2 regions of the Chroococcidiopsis sp. TS-821 genome follow, and region 1 is predicted to be linked to the other one. Evidence: riboswitches for the same ligand, from Rfam matches in the RefSeq annotation. Region 1 holds a riboswitch; the other holds the start of a gene.

Region 1 (4,216 bases):
AAGACTCCATAACAGCGAGTAGTCGATCTGGGTGTCCTTGCCAAATTTCTTTACCTTGGGCAAACGTAAAGCCAATGCCTTCATTACCCGTAATTGCTCGTGTATTCCAAGGCTCTGCTACCATGTAAGCTTGCATCGCACCAATGCGCATATTGACTACCATTTGTGGTGGCGGAATGATAATAATGCGAAATTCCTCATCTGGATCGACTCCCGCTGCTGCAGCTAAATAGCGCACAAAGTATTCGTAAATTGCCGAACTCAGTACAACTGCCCAAACTCTTTGTTCAGCTGGCAAATTCTCAAAATAGCGGCGAAAATCACGCCCGAATTCTGCTAAATTACCGTTATATTCTCGCCAAGGACGCAACCCTGATACCCACATTGCCTTATTCATCGTCATTGCGTTACCGTGGCGGTGTATTGTCATCGCAGCGCACAAGGGTGCATGACGCGCACCTTCTGCACCTGTTCGGGCATTTGTCACTGCGCCACAGACGACAGGAGAAGCATCAAGGCGACCAAAGATAATGCCATCGCGAGCAGTTCCCCAACTTGCCTCACGGCTGAGCGTGACATTTAAACCATACTTGCGAAAAAAGCCTTTTTCCCACGCTACAGCAAAAGGCGCACAATCATTGACGGGGACATATCCTACAGTCAAGTTAGGTTTTTCTAACGTTTTGGGATCGACAACTTGTTCCACAGCCAATGCAGCAGCAGATAGTCCTTGAGGGGCGCGATTGGCATTAATTGCACATCCAGATGCGACACTCACTGCTGTAGCGCCCATTCCTAAAAGGAAGCTACGCCGACTCCAGTAGTTCTTGTCGGTATGATTCATATGCAACAATTACATAATTAGTAGCAACTGTAGAGACACGCAATTGTCCGCTCACTCCTATTAGCTTTTTGGGCGATGCGTTACCAACTGCTGAATTTTGCCCACAGCATAATCCAGCACCAAACCTGTCAAGCCAATTACCAATACAGCTAGGAAGACTGAACTTAAATTGAGGCGACTCCACTCATCCCAAACAAAAAAGCCAATGCCAACACCACCAGTCAGCATTTCTACTGCAACAATAACTAACCAGGCAATGCCGAGACTAATTCTTAAACCTGTAAAGATATAAGGCAAACTCGCAGGTAAGATGATTTTAGTAATTTGTCGCCAACGCGGCATTTCCAGCACTCGCGCTACATCAATGTAGTCTTTATTAACGCTAGAAACTCCCAAAGCTGTATTGATAATTGTAGGCCACAGTGAAGTGATGAAGATGACAAAAATAGCCGAAGGGTCGGCTAAATTAAAGATCGCTAGCGAAATAGGTAGCCATGCGAGTGGCGATACAGGTTTGAAAATCTGAATCAAAGGATTGAGTGCAAGTGAGGCTTGCTTGGACATCCCTATAAGAAAACCAATCGGAATTGCGACTAAAGCACCCAATCCGAAGCCAAGCAGTACTCTTCTCAGGCTTGCCATTAGTAACCAACCAAGCCCTAAATTTCCTGGTCCCCGTCGGTAGAAGGGGTTTATGATGTAGTCTAAATTGGCAATAAGTGCCTCAGCTGGAGTAGGCATCAAATTGGTTAAGAAAGTGGCAACAAACCACCACAAGATAATGATGCCTAAAAAACCAGCCGCAGGAAGTAAAACAATATCCTGCAAGACAACTGGTCGTATTTTTTTCCAGCTACTCTGTCCTGCAACCGCCAAGACAGCAAGATTCAGGTTCAACATTATTATGAAACTCCCTCAGAGCCAAAAGCAGGCACAACAACATTGAGCAGTACCAGCTAGGAATACTGATGAGAGCAAATAGTTTAAATGCTCGCTCTTCAGTCTCCTCTCAACGCCTACGAAGTTAGCTGACGGGCTAGGATAGAGAGTTACCCTTCTGCGTTCGCAGATACGCCCCTTAGATTTGGTTCCTCCGCTCCAGACTCATCTCACACCAGATGCTGCAAGTGAGCTACTGAATTAGGCTGACTTACTCTTAATAACGAATTCCACATATCATAGCATTTATGTACGAAATGATCGAGCTTAGTGAAAGCTAAATAGGTTTGAGTAGTAAATCCATAAAGTTGCGATCGCCCTTAAGATAAGTCAAGGAAGCTAGCTGCAAAATTCGGTGGGCGATTGATGTGTGATTGCACTAAGTTAAGACAAGTAGACTTGCTTCCTTGCGCTGTTTTAAACCTGCGAAAATGTTTGATTTTAGCCAAATCTTACTCGATAAAAGTGACACAATTATTGAAAACTGGATAGAAGCTGTACGCCAAGATCGACAGATTGAAAGTACAGAAGGTATGTGCTACACAACGATACGCAATCACGTGCCTTACGTGCTCAAAGCAATGGCAACAGTGCTATCAAAAACGACAGATAACGATTTGCAAACTCTGATTGAAGCAAGTTTAGTGCATGGCATCCACCGTGCGGAAGAAGGATTTGACCCGCTCGAAATCGCCCGCGAATATCGCTTACTACGACGGGCAATATTCTTAGCCTTAGAACCAGAATTACAGCAAGTTTCGCCAGCGGAAGTGATCCGAGTTTTTCGCCTTGTCGACGCCGTCGTTGATGATGCGATCGCGCGTTGTTTTCAAAGTTACGTAGATGAACGCTTACGCGAATTACAGCAACTTCAATCGCAGCTAACACTACACAATCAAGAACTCACGCGCTTGATTCGGGCAAATCAAGAAAACTTCTCACACTTAGCGCACGAACTCAAAAATCCTTTAACTTCAATCATTGGTTATTCCGACTTATTTATCCGCCTACAAAGCAAAACCGAAGTCAAAGACAACTTCAAAAATATCGAACATATCGAGCGCGTGTTGCGTAATGGTAGGCATTTGCTGCGCCTGATTAATGATGCGCTAGAAATATCGCGCTATGAAGCAGGGAAAATGACACTTCATCCTGCACCAACCGACGCGTGCGTTGTTATCCAAGACGTGCTAGATATGCTACAACCAATGGCACAAGAAAAAAACTTGCAGCTTGCCGTAGACTTAGCAAACGCTCCGCAACAAGTTGTCACAGATGCATTACGCTTTCAGCAAATTGTCACAAATCTTGTGAGTAATGCCATTCGTTACACCCCCGCAGGCAGCGTAACAGTCAGATGCTATACATTAGAAGATAGATGGGCAATCGCCGTCACTGATACTGGAATTGGAATCGCTCCCGAAGATCAACCAAAAATTTTTGACCCTTACTACCGCGTCGGCAATACGCCAAAATCACAAGTTCCACCAGATAGCACTGGGTTAGGACTAGCAATTGTATCCCGCTTAGTTAAACTTTTGCAAGGAGAAATTAAACTTGTTTCCCAACTTGGAATTGGCTCAACATTCACGGTAATCTTTCCAATGGAAGTTAAAGAAAGGTCAGGAGTGAGGAGTGAGGGAAGTTAAAAATATTTTTAAACTAGCTACTAGTCACCAACCATTCCACTTGCCTTGATCGATGAACGCCATGCCTGTACTCAACACCTCCGCAACCGTGACAGCATTTCCTTTAACCGCTGTTGTTGGTCAAGAAGCGATAAAATTAGCACTGCTACTGGCAGCCGTCGATCCTGGATTAGGAGGAGTCGCGATCGCGGGGCGTCGCGGTACGGCAAAATCAGTTATGGCACGCGCCCTGCACGCACTGTTACCTCCGATTGAAATCGTCAAAGGTTCGATTTGTAACTGCGATCCTAACCGCCCCGAAGAATGGGACGACCAACTTTTAGCAATAGTCGGCGATCGCGCGCAAATAGAAACCGAAGTCATTCCCGCGCCATTTGTCCAAATCCCCTTAGGTGTCACTGAAGATCGCCTATTAGGTTCCGTCGATGTCGAACAATCCGTCAAACAAGGAAAAACCGTTTTTCAACCAGGATTACTCGCCCAAGCACATCGTGGCGTTCTTTACGTTGATGAAATCAATTTACTCGACGACAACATCTGCAATCAGCTATTAACCGTTTTAACTGAAGGACGCAACCAAATCGAACGCGAGGGCATTAGTTTTCAGCATCCTTGTCAACCGCTATTCATTGCTACCTACAACCCTGAAGAAGGCGCGCTGCGCGAACACCTCCTCGACCGCATCGCGATCGCACTTTCAGCGGATGAAGTTCTGGGAATTGACGAACGCGTTCAAGCCGTTGAACAAGCAATTGCCTACGCGCGATCGCCGCAAGAATTTCTT
Region 2 (4,216 bases), on a different contig from region 1:
GACGACAAGCTAGGCGAATATCGGCTATCCTATCGCAGAGTTTAGCCAAGGCACAGGTACAAGTCTTGTGACACTTTTATTTGTGAACTTCGATCCAGCCAACTCAAGCGGTAGAAAAATTTAATGGAAATAGGTCTTCTCAGTTGCCTATTTCTCTTGTTATACCTGAAATAGCATACTGCCACATCGCCTGTCTCGCTACTGCCCTACCTAAAACTGTACAAATGCTACGAAACTTCTTCTCTGGATGGTTTTGCTCGCAGCCACGCCTTAAGCTGCTGTTAATGGCTATGCTACTGACGCCAGCGATCGCAGCAACGTCAATTCAGGCGGCGTCAGCCCAGTCGTTTGAAGCGATCTCGCCAGAAGAGCAAGCTAGCGATCAGCCATCAGTATCTCTCGATCCGTTAAACAGCCCTTATCCTGTTCCTTGGAATTGGGTAATGAAAACTTACGAAGATGTGAGTTCGCAACAAGGTTCGGGAGTTCGTTATTACCGCAGTCATTCCCTACTTTCTCCTGATGGCGAGTATGCTGCTTACAGCCGCATTCAAATGCAAGTGCAGCCAGAACTTTATCGCAGTCAGGTCAGTAGTGTCATGTTTTTAGAACACTTGCGCACCGGGAAGTTACAAGAAGTTAAAGCGTCATCGCCATTAGCAATGCATTTGTTGCTGCGTGGGAAATCAGCCGCTCCAGGAATTATTTCAATTTTGTCTCCTATTGGTTGGTCGCAGTCAAGCGATCGCTTACTCGCGCGTCAATTTGAAGGTTTCTTTAATACGTCTGATGTATCGGACTATGCTGTGATTTGGCATCGGTACAAAAATCGCACAACAACACTAGCGCCAGCACAAACGTATCACAACCATGCCATGTCCATTTTACTTGGCTGGAGTCAAACTGACCCCGATCGAGTTGTCTTTCGAGTTGGTGAATTAGGCGATGAGCATTGGCAGATGTGGACAGTAGCAGAAAACGGTCAAACAACGCCTGCAGCAAGTATCGAGCAACCCATCGTTTTCGGACTACGGCAGATGAAACTTTGGGCAGGCGAACAAATTGCCTTTCGATAGTATGGCAAGCGCTGCACAAGATTTGTGAGTTCTCTAGGTCGAGTGTTGATTTCAGCAAATTCTTATAATATACCTTCGGTTCGCAGCCTGAACAAAACTCAAAACCAACTACTAGCCACTCATCACCAGTTACTCACCCCTCGCTGTTTACTAAATTACTTAAACTTAAAAACGCGATTGACCGAGATAACGTCCTGCAAGCTGTATAGCATCAGCAATATCTACCTCACCATCGCCGTTGGCATCTAAGAAAGCGTCTAATACAGTATTTCGGTTACTCGTTTGAGTACTAGTACTTGGCGCATTTTGTACGCGGCTACCGCTTTGCAATAGATTTAGCACGATCGGCACTAAAATAGGTAGCATTTGCACAATCATATTGGGATTCAACCCTGTGCGCTGGGCAGCAAATTGTGCGAGTTGTTGAATTTGATTTTGAGAAAACAGTCCAGAAACCGCTTGTGGATTTGGTGATGCGCCGCTGTATTGATTGACAAACGCTTGTGTTTGGTCGTAACCATCTCTAGAACGCTTTTGCTGTAGTCCTGAGCGAACGTAGTTACCTACAATCGACATTAACGATTGCATTGTCGATGGATTTGTGTGATAGCTACTGCTTAATTGCTGTACTGTATTCAGAATGTTAGCTAGCTGTCCAGAATTTGCTTGCTGCGAAGGATTATTGATTGCCCCAAGAATTTGGTCAAAAAGTCCCATATGTCAATACTTTCATCATGTATGACTTCAATTTTCCCTAGTCAACAAGCTGACGACCTCTAGCTAACAGCAGAAAATTTGATGAAATCTGCAACGGGGAATTTGTTTTAATTGCTTCTCAACGCAAATATCTCCCCCAGAATTAGGGGAGAGTGAAAGGGGGCAAGAAGCCTTAAACTTGAATTAGTGAACTTGTGCAGATACTACGACTCTGCTTGCATTACAGATTTCGATCGAAGTCGAATGAGGCGGTCAATACAGGCTTGACCGTAGCTAATTGCTTCATCAAGCGTTTGGAAACAGAATGGTTCGCTGTAGTGATTGCCTTCTGGATCGGTGTAGTCTACAACAATACCGTTGAGTTCTTGCTTTGCAAGTAAGATCCACTGTTTGTAATAGTTCATCATCCTTTACCTCTGTTTACGTGTAGCGACGGACGAGGTGGGTCGAGAGGTCAGCAGTTAACCCAAATATTGATTCAGGGATACCTGCGAGGAGACCCTTAGGACAATTGCTTATATAAAATATAAAGCTAATGCCACAGGTACTCCTTCCATTGCCTACGAAGTTAGCTGACGGGCTAAGATTGGAAGGTATCTTTCTCAGATCCTGAGATTCGCCCCAAATTTTGGTTCCTCCGTTCTTCAACGCAAGCCGTAGAAGATTAGGCTACCCACTAAATTAACTGACAAGTAGTAGCACGCGGTTACTTTATATCCAGACTAATAACTCATCAGTTATGCGTAATATAGCGGAATCGCTTCTGTTGCGCAATCCTAATAGAGTGAGACACAAAATTGAGTCAAGCTATAGTCTCAACTGTATCTGGCTTTCAGAACAATATTAAATTTTCCTAAAGCTTCAAGACAGCTTGTCGCGATCGCCCTATTCCCCCTGATGCATTCAAGACAACAGCAAGCAGATTAAGATCAAAAGCATCTCCTGCGTTGTAGTAACTCAAAGACAATGCCTTTTCCACGCATCGTAATGCTGCTGATTGCCCTGATTGTTGTCGTCGGGCTGTTGCTGTGGCTGTTCGCTAGCTTGTCACAGTTGTTATGGCAGTTGTCTTACACTTCGCCGCTACTAGCGGATGTGTTGTTATTTCTCATCATTGCTTTAGTTGTCTTGCTGATTGGTGTCGTTATCTACTACATCGCGATTGTCCAACGCGGCGAACGGCGATCGCGACGACGGGCACAACGACAAGTTCAGATTCCGGAAGAACGCATTGATGTGGCAGAGGAGAATCTGCGGGCAATTCAGCAACAATTAACCCAAATTCAAGACGAAGTGGCGCGTCAAGCGTTACTCGCGCGATCGCAAGAAATTGAAGCGAGTTTATCGCGTGGTGCGTTGCGAGTAGTTGTCTTTGGGACAGGTTCAGCGGGTAAAACTTCGCTCGTGAATGCTATCTTTGGGCGGATTGTCGGACAAGTTGCCGCACCAATGGGAACAACACAGGAAGGACAAACTTATAGCCTGCGGCTGAAAGGCATGGAACGCCGAATTTTGATTACGGATACGCCAGGAATTTTAGAAGCAGGAGTCGCTGGAACTGAACGCGAAAGACTCGCACGACAATTAGCTACCGAAGCTGACTTGTTGTTGTTTGTTGTAGATAACGATTTGCGGCGTTCCGAATACGAACCGTTACAAACTTTAGCCGAAATTGGCAAGCGATCGCTGCTAGTTTTGAATAAAACTGACCTATACACCGACGTAGACCGCGAGACGATCCTCGCCCAACTGCGCGAACGAGTTAAAAATTTTATTGCACCAACGGATATTGTGGCGATCGCGGCGAATCCGCAACCTGTGACGTTAGAAAATGGCGAAATCTTTCAGCCTGAACCAGATATTATGCCGTTACTGCGCCGCATGGCTGCGGTCTTACGTACTGAAGGTGAAGATTTAATTGCAGATAACATTTTACTGCAATCGCAACGACTCGGCGAAGAAGCACGGCAGATTATTGATGCCCAGCGGCGTCGTCAAGCGGATAAAGTTGTCGAACGTTTTCAATGGATTAGTGCAGGTGTTGTAACAGTCACGCCGTTACCAGGAGTTGATTTACTCGCCACCGCTGCGGTGAATGCACAAATGGTTGTTGAAATCGGGCGAATCTACGGCAGCGATTTGAATTTAGAACGCGGTAAAGAGTTGGCACTTTCTTTAGCAAAAACGCTAGCTAGTTTGGGAATTGTCAAAGGGGCGATTCAACTTTTATCAACAGCATTGCAGTTTCACGTTGCGACGTTTGTGGTTGGTCGTGCAATTCAAGGAGTGACGGCTGCGTATTTAACGCGAATTGCTGGTAAAAGTTTTATTGAGTATTTTCGTCACGATCAAGATTGGGGTGACGGTGGAATTACGGAGGTAGTGCAGCGTCAATTTGAACTGAATCGTCGCGATGAGTTTAT

Evidence for each region. A riboswitch is a leader RNA that binds a small molecule or an ion and turns the genes downstream of it on or off. The one in region 1 is predicted to bind cyclic di-AMP.
Region 2: linked by a shared signal. The riboswitch ahead of B1A85_RS08595 (hypothetical protein) and the one ahead of ntrB (nitrate ABC transporter permease) in region 1 are both predicted to bind cyclic di-AMP.

Annotation. Positions count from the first base shown of each region.
Region 1 covers NZ_MVDI01000001.1:1,191,010-1,195,225, forward strand. Annotated here, with positions in the region: gene B1A85_RS05425 (ABC transporter substrate-binding protein) at 1-844, opposite strand, end outside; gene ntrB (nitrate ABC transporter permease) at 905-1,747, opposite strand; cyclic di-AMP (ydaO/yuaA leader) riboswitch at 1,843-2,001, opposite strand; gene B1A85_RS05435 (sensor histidine kinase) at 2,215-3,432, shown strand; gene bchD (magnesium chelatase ATPase subunit D) at 3,494-4,216, shown strand, end outside.
Region 2 covers NZ_MVDI01000002.1:221,028-225,243, reverse strand. Annotated here, with positions in the region: gene B1A85_RS08605 (hypothetical protein) at 291-1,076, shown strand; gene B1A85_RS08600 (DUF937 domain-containing protein) at 1,242-1,793, opposite strand; gene B1A85_RS08595 (hypothetical protein) at 1,997-2,200, opposite strand; cyclic di-AMP (ydaO/yuaA leader) riboswitch at 2,336-2,474, opposite strand; gene B1A85_RS08590 (YcjF family protein) at 2,760-4,216, shown strand, end outside.